3 regions of the Paenibacillus sp. FSL E2-0190 genome follow, and region 2 is predicted to be linked to each of the others. Evidence: riboswitches for the same ligand, from Rfam matches in the RefSeq annotation. Region 2 holds a riboswitch; each other region holds the start of a gene.
The links. A riboswitch is a leader RNA that binds a small molecule or an ion and turns the genes downstream of it on or off. The one in region 2 is predicted to bind cyclic di-GMP.

Region 1 (7,456 bases), 3.4 Mb from region 2:
ATAAGGAAATTTTGCAAGGCTTCCGGCCGGAGTTGCTATTTAAGAGTTCAAGTAGCGACCACATGGCTGAAGGCATGATCCATATGCTTAGCAATCGAAAACTGCTTCCGAGCCGGGATGAATGTAGGGAGCATGTACTGGAGAGATATACCTGGGAGCATGTTACGGATCAAGTAGAATCCGTGTTCCTACAAGCTTTAGGAGAGGAGGTGACCACGTAATGCTTAGAGTGGCCTATATAGATCACACTGCTAAATGGAGTGGTGGAGAAGTTGCCCTGTTTAACATCCTTACCCATATTGGAGAACAGATCGATCCCCTGGTAATCCTGGCTGAGGATGGTGCCCTGGCTGAACGGCTACGTGAAAAAGGAATGGATGTCCGTATTATTCCGCTGGATGAGAGCATCAGAAGTCGTGGTAGAAATGCAGTCAACTTGGGAGCACCTGCTGCAGCCTTCAAGCTGTTGGCTTATGGTCGCAAGCTTGCGCCGCTTTTAAAAGCGGAGAAGGTAGATTGCGTGCACACCAATTCCCTAAAATCTGCATTATACGGAGCCATCGCTGCAAAAATAGCGGGCGTTCCATTGATCTGGCACATCCGGGATCATATTGGAGCTCCTTATTTAAAGCCAATCGTTGCCAAAGGCATTCGTTTGCTGTCGCGTCTGCTCCCCAATGGAGTCATCGCAAATTCACATTCTACGCTGAATGCTTTGGAGTTGCCGCGTTCCAAAAAAACGCTGGTCGTATACTCCGCTTTCGCTAAAGCGATTGGTAATGGGATCGGTATGCGGGACCAGAAGGATTTTAACGTACTGCTAGTTGGTCGATTGGCGCATTGGAAAGGTCAGCATATTGTGCTGGAAGCCGCAAAAAGCTTTAAGAATGAACCTCGTGTGAAATTCTGGCTGGCCGGAGACGCTCTGTTTGGAGAAGAGGCCTATAAGCAGGAATTGCTGCAAAAGATAAAAAACGACGAGCTTACTAATGTAAGCATGCTAGGGCATGTGGATGATATCCAAGGCCTTATGAATACTGCTGATTTACTGATTCACACTTCGGTAACTCCTGAGCCTTTTGGCCAAGTTATCGTTGAAGGAATGGCAGCGGGATTGCCGGTGATCGCCTCCAATGAAGGCGGGCCGGTAGAAATTGTAGTTCAAGGTGAGACAGGGCTACTGATAGAGCCTGGTGACGCGGCGATACTGGCAGACTCCATTAAATGGATGCTGGATCACCCAGAGGAAAGACGGCGGATGGCGGACAATGGGATGAAACGAGTGAAAGAGCATTTTGTTATCGAGAATACGGTCAAGGACATCGTTGACTACTATAAAGGTTTGTTGGCGGGCACCTGACAGATGAGATGACGCGGTAATTCTGAAGATGATGCTCCATAAAACTTTGAGGATGATTCACATGAAAATTGCGATAGCGCACGATTACTTAATCCAAATGGGCGGCGCGGAAAGAGTGGTGGAAGTCTTTCATCACATGTATCCCGAGGCTCCAATCTACACAACGGTTTTTAACGGAAGCCGCCTTACTGACAATCTCAAAGATGCGGATATCCGTGCCTCCTGGCTGCAAAAGATTCCGGGGGTAAAGACCAATTTTAAAGGGGTGCTGCCACTTTATCCAATGGCCATCCGTGATTTGGACTTTCGCGGTTTCGATATCGTCCTGAGTTCCAGCAGTGCTTTTATGAAAAGTATTCAAGTTCCTAAACATACGTTTCATCTTTGTTACTGCCATACGCCTATGCGCTTCGCATGGGATTATGACACCTACATGGAACGTCAGTCGAATTCCGGGCTGTTCAAAAAAATGCTTAAGGTATACATGCAGCAGCTCAAAACGTGGGACCAACGGACTTCCAAAAATGTGAATCAGTTCGTAGCCAATTCTTCAGTAGTGAAGACGAGAATTCAGAATTATTATCACCGGGATGCAGATGTCATATTTCCACCGATTAATACAGCCCGGTTTACAAGCTCTTCTACCATTGGTGACTACTATTTAATTGTCTCCCGGCTTGTTTCCTACAAGCGGATTGATCTGGCAGTAGAGGCTTTCAATCGTAACGGTCTTAAGCTTTATATCGTAGGGGATGGACCGGATCGCAAGCGTCTCGAAGGCATGGCTAAGGATAATGTATCGTTTCTGGGCCGGCTAGAAGATGAACAAGTAACTGGAATGATGGCACAGTGCAGAGCATTTATTTTTCCAGGAGAAGAGGACTTTGGAATTACACCGCTGGAAGCGAACGCTGCAGGAAGACCGGTAATTGCTTATCAAGCAGGTGGGGCACTAGATACTATTATTCCTTATGTAAATGGTGTGTTCTTTCAGCATCAAGAAGTGGAGGATCTACTTAAGGCTATTTATGAGGTAGAGTCCTACGCTTGGGATATCGATCAAATTATGGAGCATGCACGTAAATTCGATGAGCAGGCGTTTATGGTTAAGTTCAAGCAGTATGTTGAGCAGGCGTACGTCAATTTTCTAAAAGGAGGATGATTATATGAAGCTGACAGTAATCGGTACTGGGTATGTGGGTCTTGTATCTGGCGTGTGCTTTGCACTGGGCGGACATCATGTCATCTGTGTGGATAAGGACGAGGAAAAGATTAAGAAGCTGAAACAGATGGAATCGCCCATCTATGAGCCGGGAATCGAGGAACTGATTGAACTGAATCTTCGTGAGGAACGGTTATCTTTTTCTGCAGATCTCCAAGCGTCGGTGCGCCGTTCAGATATTATCATTCTTGCTGTAGGTACGCCATCATTGCCTAACGGTGAAGCAGACTTAACCTACATTGAGGGTGCAGCCGCTGAAATCGCCAAAGCGATGGAAGGGCACAAAATTATAATGACTAAATCTACAGTTCCAGTAGGAACAAATGAAAAAATCTCTCAAATGATCTCTAAGTATACCCAACATTCTTTTGATATCGTGTCTGCACCTGAGTTTTTACGTGAAGGGTCAGCGATTCGCGATACCCTCCATCCTGATAGAATTATCATTGGCCTTGATAATCCAGAGCTGGAACCAACAATGCGCGAGCTTCATAAGGGTTTCACAGAAAATGTATTTGTAACAGATATACGCAGTGCTGAAATGATCAAATATGCTTCGAATGCATTTTTGGCCACGAAGATTTCCTTTATTAATGAGATCGCCAATATTTGTGAAAAAGTGGGAGCTGATGTAACCGAGGTAGCACAAGGAATGGGTATGGACCAAAGAATCGGGTCATCCTTCCTGCAGGCTGGTATCGGTTATGGAGGCTCCTGTTTCCCGAAAGACACTAATGCGCTCATTCAAATTGCGGGCAACGTCGATTACGAATTCAAATTATTGAAATCTGTAGTCGAAGTGAACAAGGGACAACGGTTTATGATCATCTCCAAGCTGCATGAATCACTTGGCAGCCTGCGCGGTTCGACGATTGGGATATGGGGGCTTGCCTTTAAGCCTAATACTGATGATGTCCGCGAAGCTCCCGCCAGAGAGATTGTTGAGGCACTGGTGGCTGAAGGGGCAACAGTCAAACTATATGATCCAATCGCAGCTACAAATTTCAGGCAGCAATATGATCATCCGCAGCTTCGCTGGTGCAATCTGCCTGAGGAAGCGGCTGAGGGCAGCGATGCCGTATGCCTCTTGACCGATTGGAGCCTACTCAAGGATATTGATCTGCATCAGCTGGCGAAAAGCATGCGCAATGGGGTGCTGATCGATGGACGCAATGTGTATTCCAAGGAGCAAATTGAGGGTACCGGCCTCGTTTATCATTCTGTCGGCCGCCCGCAGATGGGTGGATTGAGCGGTTATTCTGCTAGTGTGGCTGGAGCGGTTTAATCTAAGTTATATTGATTGAACTTGTGTTTTTTCTATTTAGGGATGAGCCGTGACTCCAGAGAATGTTTGGACTTCCAGCCGCTGTTGTCTGCAGATTTCCTGATTTTACCGCTGATAGCGGTAGAAATCCGCAGACAAAGGCGGACGCTATCGCTCTTACAGTTCCAAAATCCCCCTCCGTCACTCCATTCCCTTATCTTAAGTTTCTAAGCAATTTATAAAGTTAGGTACTCTGATTATATACCGCAGTAGCAGTAGCATTTGTAGTTGTCATTGTCTCTGTGGTGGCAACTAGTCTTGCTCTTGTAGTTGCAGTTGTTCTTACAGTTGTTGCAGTTGCAGCTGCCTCCCCCGGAGCAGAAACAAATCTTTAGAAAAACGTGCTTGCTTCCGGCTGGTACAGCCCGGTACGCACGGATCAAGTATTAAGAAGAAGTTGGTTAGGTTAAGAACGGAAAGGGAATTTGGAACTGTAGAAACGGAGTGTTCGCCCGAAAGATTTCCGTAGGAAAGCTAGCTTCGAAAGCATATGCTATCCTCGGATTTCTACCGCGAGAAGCGGTTCAATCAGGAAATCTGAGGATAACAGCGATCGGAAGTCCAAAATCCCTTGGAGTGGTTTCTACCTAACAAATTTTTTTAGTGCATCCGCTCGAAATAAGGCTAAGTGGAAGCTGACGTTTTGATAACAATTCAAATATGCTCGATTTCCATAATTCAAGGAGGGTTCATTCTATGAAAATGGTACTTCTATCAGGCGGTTCAGGTAAACGGTTATGGCCGTTGTCCAACGACTCACGTTCAAAGCAATTTCTAAAGGTACTTGAAAGCCCTCAAGGTGAACCAGAATCCATGGTACAACGTGTCTGGAGACAGCTGGAGGAAGCAGGGATGGCAGAATCATCTTATCTGGCCACCGGCCGTGGCCAAGTAGAAATGATACAAAGCCAACTGGGAAGTCATGTGCCGATTATCGTTGAACCGGAGCGTCGGGATACTTTTCCGGCTATCGCCTTAACAGCTACCTATCTTTATTCAGTGGCAGGTGTTTCTCCAGCGGAGACGGTAGCAATATTGCCTGTTGACCCTTATGTAGAAGCATCTTTTTTCGATACCATAGCTATGCTTGAGGGGACCATGCTGGAAAGTGGAGCAAATCTGGCTCTAATGGGTGTTGTTCCTGAACATGCCTCAGAGAAATACGGATATATTATTCCTACCACCGAAGAGGCGGGGGAAAATGGTTTTATGAAGGTGAGTCACTTTCAAGAGAAACCTGACCGCATACAAGCAGAACAGCTCATCGAGCAAAATGCCTTGTGGAATTGCGGAGTGTTTGCCTTCCGCTTAGGGTACTTGTTAGATATTTTGCAGCGTAAAGGGTTGCCTTTAGGATATGAAGAATTGCAGAAGCAGTATAAGCTATTGTCTTCCATCAGTTTTGATTATGAAGTGGTGGAGAAAGAAGAACATATTGTGGTGCAGCCGTATGATGGATTCTGGAAGGATCTTGGAACGTGGAATACGCTGACAGAGGAAATGAGCAGCAAGCATGTAGGAAAAGGTTTTGTGACGGCGGATTCTGAGGGGACTTGCTTGATTAATGAGCTGGACATTCCGATTACGGTAATTGGTGCGAAGGATCTGATCATTGCGGCTAGCCCGGATGGGATTCTAGTTACCCATAAAGCTGAGAGCCCACGGATTAAAGAAGTGCTGAAGACCTTTGAACAAAGACCGATGTACGAGGAACGCCGTTGGGGTCATTACAAAGTTATTGATTATGTGAAATATGATGAAGGCAATGAAGTGCTGACCAAACGGATTTTTATATCCGAGGGGAATAATATCAGCTATCAATTACATCGCAAGCGTAGTGAAATTTGGACAATCGTCAGCGGCGAAGCAAGTATTGTGCTGAATGAGAAAAAACATAATGTGAAGGCTGGGGACGTGGTACGTATACCGGAAGGAACGAAGCACGCGATCCTTGCTTTGACGGATGTTGAGTTTATAGAGGTACAGACGGGGTCTGAATTAGTAGAAGAAGATAACATACGTATTACTTTAGACTGGAATGATATAGAACTACAACAATTCATTTCATAGGTCTAACCTATCTATTTAACCAATTCAAAATTTCTTGAAACAGGTAAATTGACTCAATTATCAAAAAAAGTCATAAAAACACTAAATATATCATTAATTGTCGTCGATACTTACGGTAAGAGAGATTATTTCTCTTAAATTGAAAAGGCAAACCTATCGAAAGGTAGGGACGCAAAGCTATAGGGCCTTCGAAAGAGTGGCAGCCTGGCTACCGAAAGGGAGATTATTTTGAAAGCTTACCGTACGTATCGATTGTTTGGTGCATTTCTGTCACTCGTCCTGTTTCTGACTGCACTTCCGCTTGCTGTTGGAATTTCGCCGTCTGTTGTCATAGCTGCTTCAAATTCTGGAACGCCAGTTACCCCAGGTGCCTCACCTGAAGCCGTAAAGCTGCTTAACTATTTTTACTCGATCTCAGGAAAAGGTATTATTGCCGGTCAACATGACTATTTAGAAAGTCCAGATGAAATTAACAATATGCTGAAGGGAACCAGCGGACAATATGCGGCTCTTCACGGTTATGAAATGGGTGCGATCAGTGGCCAGTCCGAAGCAACGATGGCTTGGCAACGTCAAAATGTGGTGAACAGCGCCATCAACTGGAATAAAGCGGGCGGGATCGTAGCTATGACTTTTCATGCTAACCTGCCGGGCACCTCTTATGACTGGGATAATGTGAAAAAAACACTTAGCCAGAGTGAGTTCGATAGTTACGTTACACCGGGTACCAAGCAATATAACAATCTGATCGCTGAGCTTGATAAGGTGGCCGTCTCTTTAAAAAGCTTGCGCGATGCCAACGTTCCGGTGCTTTGGAGACCCTATCATGAAATGAACGGGAACTGGTTCTGGTGGGGGAAGAAAAATAACTTTTCTAAACTATGGAATATTATGTATGACCGTTTTGTTAACGTTCATAAATTAAATAATTTGTTATGGGTATGGAGTCCGAATGCTCCCAATGTTTGGTCAGATCCTTATGCGCTAACTTATCCAGGTGCTGATAAAGTAGATATTCTGGCAGCAGATATATACGAAAATGATTACCAGCAAAAATACTATGACAGCTTATTGAGTCTAGCCGCAGGCAAACCGATTGCGATCGGGGAAAATGGTGAAATGCCTAATCTGGAGAAGCTTCAGCAATCGCAAAGTAAATGGACGTATATGATGAGCTGGGGAAAAATGCTCTACGAGAATAACAGTGCAGACACAATCAAAACATTTATGAATAGCAACTATACCCTGACCAGAGATAAATTAAATACTGGTCTGGCACCGACACCTAGCGCCGCACCAGCGCCGGCACCTTCTGAAGAAGAGGGGGAGGCAGCAATTCCTCTCGCGAAGGGGCTTGCAGGAGAGTATTACAACAACATGCAATTGTCGGGAGCAGCAACTCTTAACAGAACTGATGCAATAATCGATTTCAATTGGCGGCAAGGCTCCCCGGATGCCGCCCTCGGGATTGATCGGTTCT
Region 2 (7,456 bases):
GCTACATGGATTGGGGCCAAAGGCGATCGTTCTACTGCGGAGTGCTCTCGCGGAAAAGGGGCTCACCTTTGCAAGTAAGTCCTGATGTTGCGTTCATATTTATATTAAAAAGCGGCAAGCTTAGGTGAATCCCTAGCTTGCCGCTTTTTGTTATACAGCTCCTAATATTCAATAACAAATGCTACATTTTGCCAACCGGCGCCCACTGTCCAGAACAGGACTTTATCACCACGTTCGATCTTTCCAGTAGTTACAGCTTTATGTAGAGCAATAAATGGGCTGCTGGTAGAGGTATATCCGAATTCATCCCCTATGTATACCGCTACATTGCGATCAATGCCGACTTTCTCACACATCTCTAAGATATTAGGCAATGAAAACTGTGAGAAGCAGGCTGCTTTAATGGCTTCAGGCGCGATATTGTTGTTAGACAGTAGAGTACGAATAGACTCAGAAGCAGCATCTATGCAAATGGAATCATCAAAAGGAATAAACTTCACATTAAACTCTCCAGCCGCTACACCTTGCTTACCCAGTTTAGCCAGGCCTGCGCACGGGAATTTGGAATTATCGCAAACACAAGGATCCGTTTGGTAGATAGAGTCAATGAAACCGACTACATCCTCAGCCTGTTCAAGAATGACAGCCGCCGCTGCATCACCGAAGTTAGCGTAGTAGACTGGATCATTCTTATCGGCATGAGGGGTTACATAATCGGAGCCGATGACCAACGCTCGTTTAATCCTAGGATTCGCTTGCATCTGACGGCTAACCTGTTCCACAGAAGCCGTCATACCCGCACAATTAGCATTGCTGTCAATGCAGATTGTATGGGATGCGCCTTTGATCAAACGGTGAATCATTAATGAGTTGGTAGGAAAGATATACTCAGGAGTTTGACTTGCATAGGCAATAAGGTCGATATCGGCACCTGTGAGACTACTTTTCTCCAGAACATTCCTGGCAGCCTCAAAAGCCATCGTAAGGGAATTCTCATCCGCATCCTTAATACTATACCGTGTAATACGACCTAATGCGGATAATAGACCTCGAATATCAATGCCTTTTTCGTCAAAATGCTTAATGAAAAAGTCGTTACCAACTATATTGCTGGGATGATAGATATCAATGCCTTTAATACGAATTCCGGTCATAATACGCCTCCAGGAAAGCAGTAAAATGTGGCCTACATATTAAGACTAAAAGATCTAGACTGTAACCGCAGAAATGATCTCGATGTTATCGAGTCCAGCTTTACGGCCAAGACGGGAAAGCTGCATTTTGAGGATCGGGTTATTTTCAAGCGTTAGATTTACTTTTACAAATCCATCATTCTTAAACATTACAAAGCAGCTTTCTAAAAGAGGTACAACATCTGGTGCAGTTACATTTAGCTTTCTGCAGTCGATTTTTAGTTCATAGTCAGCTGGAGTAATTGGATTGATAGTTTGTTGATAAGCTTGAATAGATTTTAGACCATCTTCTTCAGAAAATGTTCCATCTAACTCAATGTTAATAACCTTGTTTGTAGTGTCTGTCTTCAAAACGAAACTTCCCATGCCTAAATCTCTCCCATAGATTGAATTTGTCCAAAACAGTTCGACTGCAATATCCAGCCATGTATATCCATTTAGCTGTTTTATAAAAGTCAAAATTCGACACTATACAGCAAGTAATGGGATATTCCGACTCTATTATAGGCATATTTTTCAAGTATATGCAATAATAAAGTCGAATTTTGTATATTGTTGTCGAACTGTTGGGTTATTGGATTTCTTCTATGGTTGCAAGCAGGATATTAAAAGCTGTGATGATTCTAGGTGCCCCTATAACGGGTACTAAGTGTAATAGAATACCTTTAAGCTGTTCTACGGTGACTCCAACACGAAGGGCCATGACATAATGAACGCCCAACTGTTCGAATTGACCCATTGAAATTAAAGATGAAATGACTGCGATTTCCTTCCAGTCAGGGGCTATAGTATTACGTTGAAAAATATCGCCATAGGCATTCCCCATAATAAATTCAGCCAAGTCAGGGAAGTGGTCTTTAATTGGAGCTAGTGCTTTTGCGCCATAGTCTCCTGATAGATTCGTGAAGTGGTTGAGACCACTGTTGATATTTTCCTTCATGGTTAGCCTCCTAGTTTAGGTTCAAAGTACGGTGTGCAGTCGGAGGGACTTCATCACGGTCTGTTAGTAGTTCAATAACGGCAACATGGTTTAGAGCTACCGCATCTTTAATTGCAGCTGTGAATTCATCCGCAGTCTCACATTTGTAGCCTTTAGCACCTAGAGATTCAGCGAATTTCACGGCGTCCATTGGTACTTCATATAGAGTTCCATCGATACGACCTGTGGTTTTCTCCATACCCTTAAGAGCCATATCTAGTTGCTTATTATTGACCACGATAAAGATGACAGGGATATCTTTGCAGACAGCGGTGTTAATCTCAGCGCCGAGCATCATGAAACAACCATCACCTGTAATGCAGAGGACAGTTTCTTCAGGAGCTGCAACTTTTGCACCAATAGCCATGCCGATCGAATTACCCATGCAAGCAAAATACGCATCAAAAACAAAGCTGCCCGGTTTCTTAACCTTGTACCATTTTGCAGCGTGGAATCCATGACTTCCATCATCAACGAAAATTGAATTATTATAAGGGATCAAATCACTTAAAGTGCTCATTACGGAAGCAAGGGAAAGATTCTTGAGGGTTGGAAGCTCTTCTGAATAATCCGCATCGGCCAAAGCCTCACGTTTGGTGATTGTGCTTGGGTCAATATGATTTAGGCAGTGCACCAAATTATCGCGCAGGTCCCCAGTGACCGGTATCGTTTTGGACAATAGTATTTTTCCGACAAAGGTTGGATCAATATCAAATTGAATTAAAGTTGCTGGATGATTCTCCCGTTTAAGATTACAGATGGTCATATCACTTAAACGTGATCCAAGCACTATAAATAAATCGCTTTTATTCAATAAATCGTCCCCGTGGGTCGAACCGCCAACGCCAATAGGACCATGATAGAGTGGGTGATCCCAGACTATAGCCCCTTTTCCACCAGGAGATGTTACTACAGGAATATTAAAAGTTTCTGCGAGTTGAACAAGCTCTTTATGTGCTCCGGAGCGGTTAATTCCTTTACCCGCAATAATCAAAGGATTCTTAGCAGCTTGAATAGCTTCGATGACTCTATCGATATTAGCTTGACTAATTAGAGACTCTCTTTCTGGGATTACTATATTGCATTCTTCCAATACTTCAGTTTGTACATCAAAAGGAATACAAAGATGAACAGGACCCCGTTTGGTCAGGGCCACAGAAATCGCATGATTAAAAATAGTACCAAAGTGATCCCCACGTTCAACCAATTTACTGAACAAGGTGGCAGGTCTGAACATATCAGCTAAATCAGCCAGAAAAGAGGTGGAGTCCTGACATTGAGGAATTCCAAGCTCTGTAATGGATTGGTGGCCGGTAATAAATAGGACAGGTAGGTTGTTAGCTTTCGCATGTGCTGCTGCTGTAAGCAGGTTAGTTCCCCCAGGACCCGAAGTACCAAATGCTACGCCTAGGTTACCCGTTTTCAGCGCATACCCTGCTGCTTCGAATCCGGAGCTTGCTTCATGTCTGCCGGGAATAAATTCAATACCGTAATCCACCATCTTTAGAACAATTGGACAAATGGATTTGCCAATGATCCCAAAAGAATGGGTGACTCCAAGGTTACGTAGTGCTTCCGCCATGTAATCTGCGACTGTCTTCAAAAGAAACACCTCACAAGTTTTTTGATATATATTAGTTATTAATCTACCGAATAGATACGATAGATCAATATACTCAAAAAGTAAAAACCTGTGCTCTATAGTAAGCACAGGTTGGTGGCATAAGGCACCGCTAAGACTGAACAATAGTTCAGCCGTCCTGGTTCCTCTGCAACCTGGCAATCATGGCCTCAAAAGAAAAAATGAGGCTGTAGATCCATGGTTTTGCGTCATCCTCTTTCGAGGATTTTGCCAATATTAATTTATAGTTGATAAGAATAATTTTCCTTTACAATATATTCCTCATTAATTTTTGTCAACATAATCCGCTAAAAAAACTCGAAATTTGACGAAAGTCTTGTCCAAGAGATGAAGTTTTACCTCGCGAAAAAAACTGCCACCTAAGACTCAGCTTAGGTGGCAGTTGATAGTTTTGAACTAGAATTTAAAGATATGAATGGTTTTTTGCAGATTAAATACGGCCTGGGTCATTTTTTCCGTTTCTTCTGCAACAGACTGCAGGGCATTAATCTGTTCATTCATAGCCGCCGATACCTCTTCCGTGCCAGCAGCAGTTTCTTCGGTGATTGCTGAGATATTCTCAATTGCACTGGAAATTTTCAAGGCACTTTCTAGCATAAGATCACTCTCCGCAGAGAATGAAGAGATTTGCTCGGTAATGTACTGCACGCTTTGTACAATTTGTGCGAAAATATGGGCAGATTGAGTGATCATTTCATTCTGAACCTGCACAACCTCTTCATTGATGGCAATATTATCGATGGCTTGTTTAATATCTGACTCAATGCTGCGGACCAAGCCGAATACTTCTTTTGTGGATGCCGTAGATTCCTCAGCAAGCTTGCGAACCTCTTGAGCTACAACGGCAAAACCCCGACCATGCTCTCCGGCACGAGCAGCTTCGATGGAGGCATTCAGTGACAGCAGGTTGGTCTGCTCAGCGATCTCTGTGATGGTCTTGGTGATCATCGTAATCCCGCGGGCATTTTGTGAGAGAGCTTCAATAGTATCAGCCACTTTTTGTGTAGCCTCTATGTTTTTACGCATGCCTTCAGCCTGTGTATCTACGGATTGGCGCCCTTGCTCAACAAGTTCTAAGGTATGTATTGAACGTCTGTTCATTTCTTTGGTGGAGTTCGTATAATTGGATACTTTGGTCTCAATGTCTTTAATGGATTCTGTCATATCAGCGATATCCGTAGATATTTCATTTGCACCAAGAGCGAGCTCAGTAGAAGAAGAGGCTACTTGTGCCATGACAATTTTCAGGTTCTGGTTCTTATCTTCGATTCCGCGGCTTGCATCCATAACTTGACGGGTGATCTGCGATGCATCGGTCAGAATCTTCTTGAGCTTATCAATCATTGTGTTAAAGGAGCGGCTTACGTCACCCATTGAACCATTTTCGTCCGCTCTGCTAGTGAAATCACCCTTTGAAATACTGTGAGATACATTAGCAATATCATCAAAAGATGATGTAAGCGTTCTCTCCACGAAGCGAGCAACAGGTAAAGTCAGACCTGCAAGAACAACTACTAGTATAATTCCTACGAGAAATTGACCTAGAATCATTAACGTAACTAAGACAGGAATAGCAAACAGTGCGGCAACGAGGTAACATCCGGCAACAATTCTTTGTTTTAACGGAAGTTTGTGCATCCAGCTCATTGGTAAAATGTCCCCCTTATTAAATTTTATGTAATGGTGTTATTATAGGGGATTTATAGGTCATTGGTCTATAGAGAAGTGTCATAAATCTTCTTTAAGTAGTAGATATTTAGAATTCATGTCAAAATTCCTCATATATTGTGGAAATTGTTTTAATAGCAGACTTTACCATCCCTACTAGTTCGATAGGAGCTAAAACAATAACTGAAGGAGAGAAAGAGAGTACGATACGACAGGCAGATTCTATAGCATTAAACTCGGCTTCCACGTTCATCCACCCAGTATTAGCAGAGGGTTCTACTAAAGTTATAGTTACATATCTTTCACGTTGTAATTCTTTAAGAATAGACTCATTCACCTTTAAGTTCACTACATATTTTGGCAGTGCTGCTTTAAAAGCTAAAGTCGATTGTTCCCAGTAGCTTTTTAAATCAAAAGCCTCAGGTCTGACAAATGATTCATAAGTTGCGTCAGCTTGTATTAATCTCGACACGCGAAAAGTCCGCATTTCAGCCTCGGTTCGTGCCACTACATACCAAACTCCACGTTTTGCGACTAACCCGAGAGGTTCAATGAAACGCTCCTTCATCTCGTCATTCCGTGGGTAAGTGATCTTCACTTTACGGTCTTCCCAAACAGCTTCCTGCAGGACAGATAGGAACGGATATGTCTCGTCGGAAGGGTGCCAGCTGGCACCATCTATATGAATGCGCTGGCTCAGGTAACTGGCTGGATTATTCGGCCTTGATGGGGAAGCAGCCTCCAGCTTAAGCACGGCGGAAGAGAAGTCGTTTTGTATACCCAGATCTTTTAAGATTGAGGAGTCTGCGGACAGCAGCAGAGTTGCAATCTCTGAGGGCTTCATACCCGTTAAGGAGGTTCGGTATCCTTCTGTGAGCATCCAACCCCCTTCACGTCCCCGTTCGGCAAGAATAGGTATTCCTGCTGTACATAAGGCTTCCATATCTCTAAACACAGTTCGTTCAGACACTTCTAAGGTCTGGGCTAGCTCACGGGACGTCATCTTTCCACGATTTTGCAGCAAAAGTAAGATGGATAACAAACGATCGGCTCTCATTAAGGGACACTCCTCCTCCTAATAAATGTTGGCTAGTTCTTAATTAATTATTACATTATATATGTCAGTTGATGTCATATTAAAGAATTATACTATATAAGGTAAGGATTAAATACAGAACATTAGAGAAAAACAAGTGTAGAAAGGATTGAGAACATGACTTTAAAAGGAAAAGTAGCATTGGTCACCGGAGGCAGCAGAGGTGCTGGTAGAGGAATTGCATTGGAGCTGGCAAGGAAAGGTGCATTCGTTTATATTACGGGCAGAACGACAGAGGCTTTTGGGACAGAGCATAGCAAGCGGAGCATTGATAACGTACTTAGGGAAATAAAAGCGGAGGGAGGGTCCGGCAGCGCCATACGATGTGATCATACCAAAGATCAGGAGACAGAGGCGGTCATTCGCCAGATTGCTTCAGAGCAAGGAAAGCTTGATATTTTAGTCAATAATGTATGGGGCGGCAACGATTTACCTATTGAGCAGAAGTCTTTCTGGGAGCTTCCTACAGCGCATTGGGACAATATGTTTAATGCGGGTGTGAGGGCACAGTTGATAACAAATTATTATGCAATACCATTAATGCGTGAGGCAAAAGCTGGCGGTCTAATCATCCATACAACCTTTTGGGATCGTTACAAATATCTAGGAAATTTCTATTATGATCTTTCTAAACATACACTTGTGCGTATGGCCTACGGGTTATCGAATGAGCTTAAAGAGGACAACATTGCAGTTATTCCGCTTACTCCGGGCTGGATGAGGACAGAGGCGGTGTTGGAGAGCATGAACACGGATGAGGAGCATTGGCATGAGGTTGAAGAATTGCAGATGACTGAATCCACAACCTATATCGGTAGAGCAGCCGCTGCTCTAGCAGCCGATCCTAAGGTTATGTCTATAACCGGACAACCGCAGCA
Region 3 (7,456 bases), 2.8 Mb from region 2:
TGTCTCGTCAATTTTCTCCACTTCTTTTCGGGTTCCTAGAATAGAATCTCCGATACATCGGGGCACAGCTTCCTGCAAGTTGGGGAGAACATGTGAATAAGTATCCAGGGTGATATTTATTGATGAATGGCCTAATCTTTCCTGAAGTCGAATATGATGGACAGCCCCTGCCGTTCCCTGTTCTTCTGGAGAAACGTATCAAGGAAGATAAGACATGGCGCGAAATCGCTAATGAAAACGGTATGACTAGTGGTCACTGTCGAGCAGATGGAAGGTGTGGCGCAAGCTGACAGCAATCAGAATGAAGAATGGTGGAGGAGGAGCAGCATAAGCTGCCTTTCTCTTGCGGGGGCAGATCGGTTAGATGGTAATTACTATAAAAATAAAAAAGACACCACAAGGTGTCTTAGTACAGATACTTTTCGCTCGAATTTCACGAGCTCGTCAGTGAACTGAGTTCATAAGCAAGACTGGCTACGGCTAACAGATGAAGAGATAAAGTAATATCAATGTTAAAATGTGCGGTAATATTAATTTTCATAGATAACCACGCTCCTAAAGTATAAATACACATAAAGAAAACTTTATAAAGCGCTTGGCCTGCCATCATCAGTGCCAGGTAGCCATCCTGTACAGACGCCTTAGCGTTTCGACAATAACATTATACTTAATATTTTGTGTTTTGCCAAAAAAAGGACCCCCAATTCTTGGTCGGGGTGGCGGTTCTGTGTGGTTTCTCAGCGCTTTGGAATCATGATGGTCATTGAGGCTCCACGCACGCGGCTGCAGAATGATCAAATGGAAGTTACGTTTCGGTGTTCATATCTGCTGCATGCTCTGAAATTGATTATCCAAATAACGGGCAGCAAGTTCAGAAGGTTAACGGATTTTTTATTGATACAGGTTGAATTTAATGTTTGATACTGTTGTTATGCTAACGGGAAAGGATAGTTTAATAAAGGAGTTACTTAAGACTGGAATAATGAGCAATGTGACAATTATGTCATTCTGAATTGAATATTGTTAGGTTAATCGATGGGGAAGTTTACTTGTCTCCCTTATACTGGAAATTAAATGATTTTATTTCCGAAAGGGGACAATGCACTGATGACTGATGTAATTAAAGCAATAATACTTGGCATAATAGAGGGCTTAACTGAATTTTTACCAGTATCATCTACTGGACATCTTATTCTAGCAGGCGATTTGCTTAGCTTTGAGGGAGATGCTGCAATAACTTTTAAAATTGTTATTCAGTTGGGTGCAGTGATGGCAGTTTTAATTCTTTATTGGAAAAGGTATTTGGAGATTGGGGTTAATATGATTAGAATGGATTTTTCCAAAAGCAAAGGATTAAATGTCATTCATATGATTTTGGCTATGTTACCAGCATTAACCCTATATCTTCTCTTCAAGGACACAATAAAAAGCCAATTATTTGGCCCAACCCCTGTTTTGATAGGTCTAGTTGTTGGTGGCGTGTTGATGATCATTGCAGCGCGGAATAGGCGGACTGAAACCGCTGATACTATCGATGGGATTAATTATAAACAGGCTTTCGGAATTGGTCTGTTTCAATGCTTGGCGTTATGGCCGGGATTTTCGAGATCAGGTTCGACGATTTCAGGTGGCCTGTTGCTTGGCACTAGCCAAAAAGCCGCTGCAGATTTTACATTCCTTATTTCTGTGCCTGTTATGTTTGGTGCAAGCTTGTTGGATTTGTACGATAGTCGTGATTTGCTGAGTTCTGACGATTTGCTTCTAATGTTAATTGGCTTTGCGACATCCTTTCTTGTGGCAATGATTGCAGTAGTGACGTTCATCAAACTGATTAAGAGACTTCGATTGGAGTGGTTTGCTCTATACCGGTTTGTTTTAGCAGCTCTCTTCTATTTAATTGTCATACAGTAATTGGATTAGTCAATATGAACATCATGGGAAAGAAGCTTTTAAAAAGGCTATACATCATATCCTGCACAGATTTAACTAGAGGTTAAAACAAGGGGAAATCACCAAACAAGACAAAGCTCAAGTAGTCTATGAACTAAGGAATGAATTTTCGGTGTAAGCACTTCTACAGCTAGCCATTATCCCTCGTTTGTTTCTTCTACCATTAATATCACAAAGTGATTATACAAGTGTTTGGGAATATGAAAATCCCCACCAGTTTAAGGTGGGGATTTTGCTTACCAAGTATTATAGTTCGACTGATACTTAACATGTTTGTTCTCATAGCTCTCATTTGGGTAATCACGTCTGACAGACTGCAAGTAGCCTGAAATTGCAAATGCTGCAATAAGCCCTCCTATAATTCCTGTGATTAAGCTGAATGTTGAAAATCCGAATGTGGCAACTACTCCAATGGAAGACAATGCTACAAGCAATAGACTGAATATTTTCATCTTTATACACACCTTCATTTTGTATATATAGTAATTTGGAAATTAAGATTGATACGTTACCTTGTTTGATCGGTTTCGATAAAAATAATAAAAATTCAGCAAATCTTTAGACGGGCTTCATACTTATTTAAGCTAAGAGGATTATAGTAATTACATAACCCCCTTATAATATAGATCTAGACCCTGCCGGAAGTTGGTGGGGTCACTTTTTTGCACAGAGTAATTTTATAAATATGGTTGCCCAATATAGAAGAGAAACAAGAAATATAAAATGTAGAGAATGGGTAGCTTTATTTTTAATTTCTTGCAGGAATTTTTGAATTTTTCTGAGGTCTTGGACAGATTCTTCATCACATATCCATAAATGAGGAATTGTCCAATAACAAAGAAAATGAGCTTAAGGGGAAAGTTGCCCATTTTTATCTCAGTGAAAATAATAGTGAATGTGACACTCACAAAGGTTAGTGATACAACTTTTAAAAACTGTTCATAACGATCTTGTGGTTCTTTGATAGGATCCTGCTGCCCCCATTTTCTCTCATCAATTTCTGTCATGGTAAACCTCCAATCTACTGAATGTTATTAGTATTTCACCAGATTGAGATGCTTTTTGAACAGGGAGAATTAATTGGGAAACCATTATGAGTATAGTTGTCTGTTGCATCTTGTTGAAGGCTTACTTGTTGTGGAGATAGTACACTTGAATTTGATTGATTTGCTGATGCGAAAGGAGCAATTGCGGTAGTCAATAAAGCGATTGATAAAACTACGATTAGTTTTTTCATACTTTGATAATCCTCACATATGAAGTGTTTACTTACATGGATAATAGTAAATTTAATGGTTAATGATGTATATGAGCTATAAGATCGATTTGAAAAATGAGATGTTTTGTAAGTTTTTATAAATAAACGTCGAATATTATAATAAGAGAGTTTTATTGGTGTAGATGACCTAGGACTAATTAATTGTGATGAATTTTAAAAATACGAAACCCGCCGATGCATGTCTCGCGGGTTTGTGCTGATCCTGTATCTTCAAGTAGATCCTTCGTGTTATTAGGTACATTGCCAACAACTGTAGGGACTTTATAAGCTCCTATAGTTGTTACATGGTAAGGTTTCAGTAATTCCAACAAAGAGTAAATTCCCAAATGCTTGGGATTATGCCCACTGGCTTCGGTAGGTGAGCTTTTTTTGTTTACAGAATGTTCCAGAATTATTATATTCAGATTATGTAAATGTTTCGTCCGGAAGAGATTATTCATAGTATATGTTCGGAAGGGTATTTCTGCTTCAGGAATTCCCGTAACAGAGATGTTGAGAGTATATAATGTTCCATATTATATACTCTGATTTCTCCTTAAATCTACACAAAGAAGCGCCATCCCTTTTGGAGACGCCGCTTCTTTATAGTAGATTCTATTCTTTTTGCTCAATTCTTGATTTTGGTGATCTTTTTGGCGGTAACTTGTGCAGGGAATGAATCATCACTTACTTCAAAAAACACTTTAATCTCATCGCCTTTTTTATATTTAGAAGGTGCAACTTTATTTACCCAAATGGCTTGAGAGTACTCATTAGATTCGAGAATTTCCTTGTATTCCTTGTTCAAGTCTTCTTCTTTTAATTCAGAAATTACTAAAATTCTTTTATTTTCTACATCTATTGTGTGTACAATTCCTTTCAAAACTTCATCATTCTTACTACAGGCGGTGACTAATAACAAAAAAACAAAAATAAGAGTCCATTTAATAGTAGTACGTGGTTTTTGAATCATGGACCTTCCCCTCCAGTGGTTACGACATTAGTTTAAAATCGGTTGCACAGGCATAGCAGTTAGTACATTACCAATATAAGAATAAACAGCAGCCTTTCCATTATGACGACCTTTATTGATTCTGGGGAGTTACAGGTGAATGTCTGTAGTATTGATATTTTCATAAGAACTTTTGTTTGTATATAATAAAAATAAATGTTCTTATTTTAGAGGCGATCAATGATGGAAATGAGTATCGACCAAACGGTTGGGATTATTTAATTTATCAGGTCAAGGTGAGCAAGATTACACAACGCGAGATCGAGATCCGTGCATCCGTGACAAACGTCCAACATAAACGAAGGGGATAAATATCATGCGGTGTATAACAATACGGCAGCCTTGGGCGACCTTAATTGCTCTTGGTGAAAAAGAGTTTGAAACTCGTTCATGGAGAACAGCCTACCGCGGCGAGTTAGGCATTCATGCCGGGATGCGGATCGACAAAAAGATTTGTGAACAGGAACCGTACAAATCAGTATTGGCGAAACATGGCTATACAGCGAATAATTTGCCGACAGGAGCTATTATTGCTACAGGTCAGCTCGCGGGATGTTATGTGGTTACTCCAGAGGTGGATTTAAGGGAATGGATCAATGGGAACGAATATGATTTTGGCGACTATAGCGAAGGACGGTTTGCCTGGAAGCTTGAAGGGGTTCATCCATTAAGTCATCCAATTCCAGCTAAAGGTCGGCTAAGCTTGTGGGAGCACTCCAATCACTTCTGAACGGCGAACAATATTTTTAATGTAATTTTTATGTGCCTATCAGCTTTTTTTCAGGTTCGAGGTATATATTAGAGACACCAAACACCCCCCAGTGTTTTGTGGTATATCTCTCTCAGGTCTTGCCAACTCCCATGGTAAGGCCTATTTTTTTGTTCACTAATTGATTGGGGGGAGAGAGCGCAGCGGCTTCTATACAGCTTTACTTAATCTGGTACTGTTCTTCGTAACTCTTAAAAGATGAAATATCCAGCCCTAGGTATCTGCGCATATGGATGGCAGCCTGAGCCGCAACAATGTCATTCAACAGCAGCATTCGTTCATGATAGCCACGACATATATACTTGGCTTCAATTCCCGTATTAAGTCTGTTTTGCTCATACACCTTGATTCCCCGTCTTCTCATTTCTGCACGGACATCCCTTAGATCTGTTGTAGCTACTGCAGCAGCTGTTCCAAGAACCTCCAGATAAGGGGCGGGTGTTCGTAAGTGTGTAGATAAAATGGCGGAGTCCCGTTCGAAAGCTGATAAAATCATCGGAAGCAATAAATAAGATTTCACCAGCATGTTGTCCCTGCTTTCTGCTCTATGCATGAATCTCATCACCTCTAATAGGAACGTATATTCGTATTCTACCCCGATATTCCAAAAATAATCAATGGTATTTCTAAACAGCTTATCCAATGTGATTAAATTCACAACTAAATAACGAAGAATAAATTATATTAAAAATTGTAATAATAAAAATTAATGTATCGGACACACATAAAGGAGAATTATGATGGAAAAAGAGGGCAGCCTCCAGCGTGGATTGTTTTTTGGTTTAATTCTGAGTGTTCCCTTATGGATATCCATATTGGGCTATATACAGTTACTTTAAAATTTAATGAAAAACCTTATGCGAAGCGCCTTTAGGCGCTTTTTTTGTGTGGTACTAATGCGGGGAATTATCGAAAGGAATTGATTGACAATTGTGGGTGTCGGGAGCTAAACTGTTATTAATTCAAAAGTATTAAAAGTCATAGACTGTTATTGGATAGAATGCTTCAGCTACCAGTTCTGGACTTGCAGTGTAATACATATATATAGTCATGATAATAGCAAACCGTCTGAAAGGGCGGGACGCAAAGTCCAGGAGTCTAAAGTGTCTTAAAGGCACAATGACCGTCCGACTGCCATGAGAAGGGAATTTCACTTCTTTTTGGCGGTCTTTTTTGTTGTTAGGTCCTTTAGAGTTTCTGGTAATTATTCTGATTAATATAAATCATAGTTTTAGGAGGTGTGCCATTTGAAAAGAAGAATAAAACCGTTACTCTCGCTTGTATTAGCTGGGATTTTGACGGTAGGTAGTGGGCTTTCCTCATTGGGAGCTGGAGTTGCTGGAGCTAGTAGTTCTTCTACATTGGGAATTGCAGCGGTCTACAACGTGTTTATTCTAGGGGATATAACAACAGTTTCGGATACGGAAGGAAGGTTTGCTGCTGGAGGTAACGTTAACTTAACCAACTATAGTGTTGGAGATAGGTTGACCGCTGCAGAGGTTTCCCTGACTGACACACTTGTTGTTGGAGGGAATCTTACTTTCAACGGAGGTACTGTTTATGGGAATATCGTGCACGGGGGAGATTTTTCAGGGAATGTAACGCTCCTCAAGGGTGGTACAAAAAGACAGGGGAGTACGATTGACTTTTCAGCCGTAGGTCAGTCTTTGAAGGACAAATCAGCAGAACTTGCAGCATTGCCGGCGAATGGAACAACAGTGTACCAATATGGCAGCCTTACCCTGACAGGTACAGATCCTGCGGTCAATGTTTTTAATGTTTCAGGAGATAACGTCTCTAATACCTACGGAATTACAATAAATGTTCCTTCAGGATCTACTGCAATTATTAATATTGATGGTTCTAACGTAAAAATGAAAAACTTCGGATTTCTACCTAATAACGTGTTGAACAGCAAGAAAATTTTGCTTAACTTTAGCCAAGCTGCGTATCTTGATATGGCAGGCATAGGTGTAATGGGAAGCATACTTGCCCCCTATGCTCATGTTGATTTTATTAATGGTCAGATTAACGGTACTTTAGTGGCGGCTTCACTCAAAGGTACTGGTGGTGGTGAATTTCACCACTATCCATACGATGGTGATGAACCCGGACCAACGCCGACACCAACGCCGACAGTGACGCCGACACCAACAGTGACACCAACGCCGACAGTGACGCCAACGCCGACAGTGACACCGACGCCAACACCAACAGTGACACCAACGCCGACAGTGACGCCAACACCGACACCAACGCCGACAGTGACGCCAACACCGACACCAACGCCGACAGTGACACCAACACCAACGCCAACACCGACACCAACACCGACGCCAACGCCGACGCCGACAGTGACACCGACGCCAACGCCAACAGTGACACCAACACCGACACCAACGCCGACAGTGACGCCAACACCGACACCAACGCCGACAGTGACACCAACACCAACGCCGACGCCGAC

Region 1: linked by a shared signal. The riboswitch ahead of NST25_RS04785 (glycosyl hydrolase) and the one ahead of NST25_RS21145 (thiamine pyrophosphate-binding protein) in region 2 are both predicted to bind cyclic di-GMP.
Region 3: linked by a shared signal. The riboswitch ahead of NST25_RS02430 (choice-of-anchor A family protein) and the one ahead of NST25_RS21145 (thiamine pyrophosphate-binding protein) in region 2 are both predicted to bind cyclic di-GMP.

What each region holds. Positions count from the first base shown of each region.
Region 1 is NZ_CP150306.1:1,122,874-1,130,329, forward strand. Features, by position in the region: gene NST25_RS04760 (glycosyltransferase family 4 protein) at 1-221, shown strand, start outside; gene NST25_RS04765 (glycosyltransferase family 4 protein) at 221-1,360, shown strand; gene NST25_RS04770 (glycosyltransferase) at 1,422-2,522, shown strand; gene NST25_RS04775 (UDP-glucose/GDP-mannose dehydrogenase family protein) at 2,527-3,867, shown strand; gene NST25_RS04780 (sugar phosphate nucleotidyltransferase) at 4,603-5,976, shown strand; cyclic di-GMP riboswitch class I at 6,113-6,192, shown strand; gene NST25_RS04785 (glycosyl hydrolase) at 6,205-7,456, shown strand, end outside.
Region 2 is NZ_CP150306.1:4,776,441-4,783,896, reverse strand. Features, by position in the region: gene NST25_RS21165 (DNA-binding protein) at 1-85, shown strand, start outside; gene NST25_RS21160 (ketoacyl-ACP synthase III) at 162-1,154, opposite strand; gene NST25_RS21155 (hypothetical protein) at 1,209-1,559, opposite strand; gene NST25_RS21150 (carboxymuconolactone decarboxylase family protein) at 1,765-2,133, opposite strand; gene NST25_RS21145 (thiamine pyrophosphate-binding protein) at 2,144-3,784, opposite strand; cyclic di-GMP riboswitch class I at 3,940-4,036, opposite strand; gene NST25_RS21140 (HAMP domain-containing methyl-accepting chemotaxis protein) at 4,211-5,461, opposite strand; gene NST25_RS21135 (YafY family protein) at 5,583-6,539, opposite strand; gene NST25_RS21130 (SDR family NAD(P)-dependent oxidoreductase) at 6,696-7,456, shown strand, end outside.
Region 3 is NZ_CP150306.1:548,770-556,225, forward strand. Features, by position in the region: gene NST25_RS02395 (hypothetical protein) at 123-290, shown strand; gene NST25_RS02400 (undecaprenyl-diphosphate phosphatase) at 1,108-1,911, shown strand; gene NST25_RS02405 (hypothetical protein) at 2,187-2,402, opposite strand; gene NST25_RS02410 (hypothetical protein) at 2,628-2,957, opposite strand; gene NST25_RS02415 (DUF3221 domain-containing protein) at 3,837-4,181, opposite strand; gene NST25_RS02420 (ASCH domain-containing protein) at 4,537-4,950, shown strand; gene NST25_RS02425 (hypothetical protein) at 5,150-5,542, opposite strand; cyclic di-GMP riboswitch class I at 6,038-6,128, shown strand; gene NST25_RS02430 (choice-of-anchor A family protein) at 6,237-7,456, shown strand, end outside.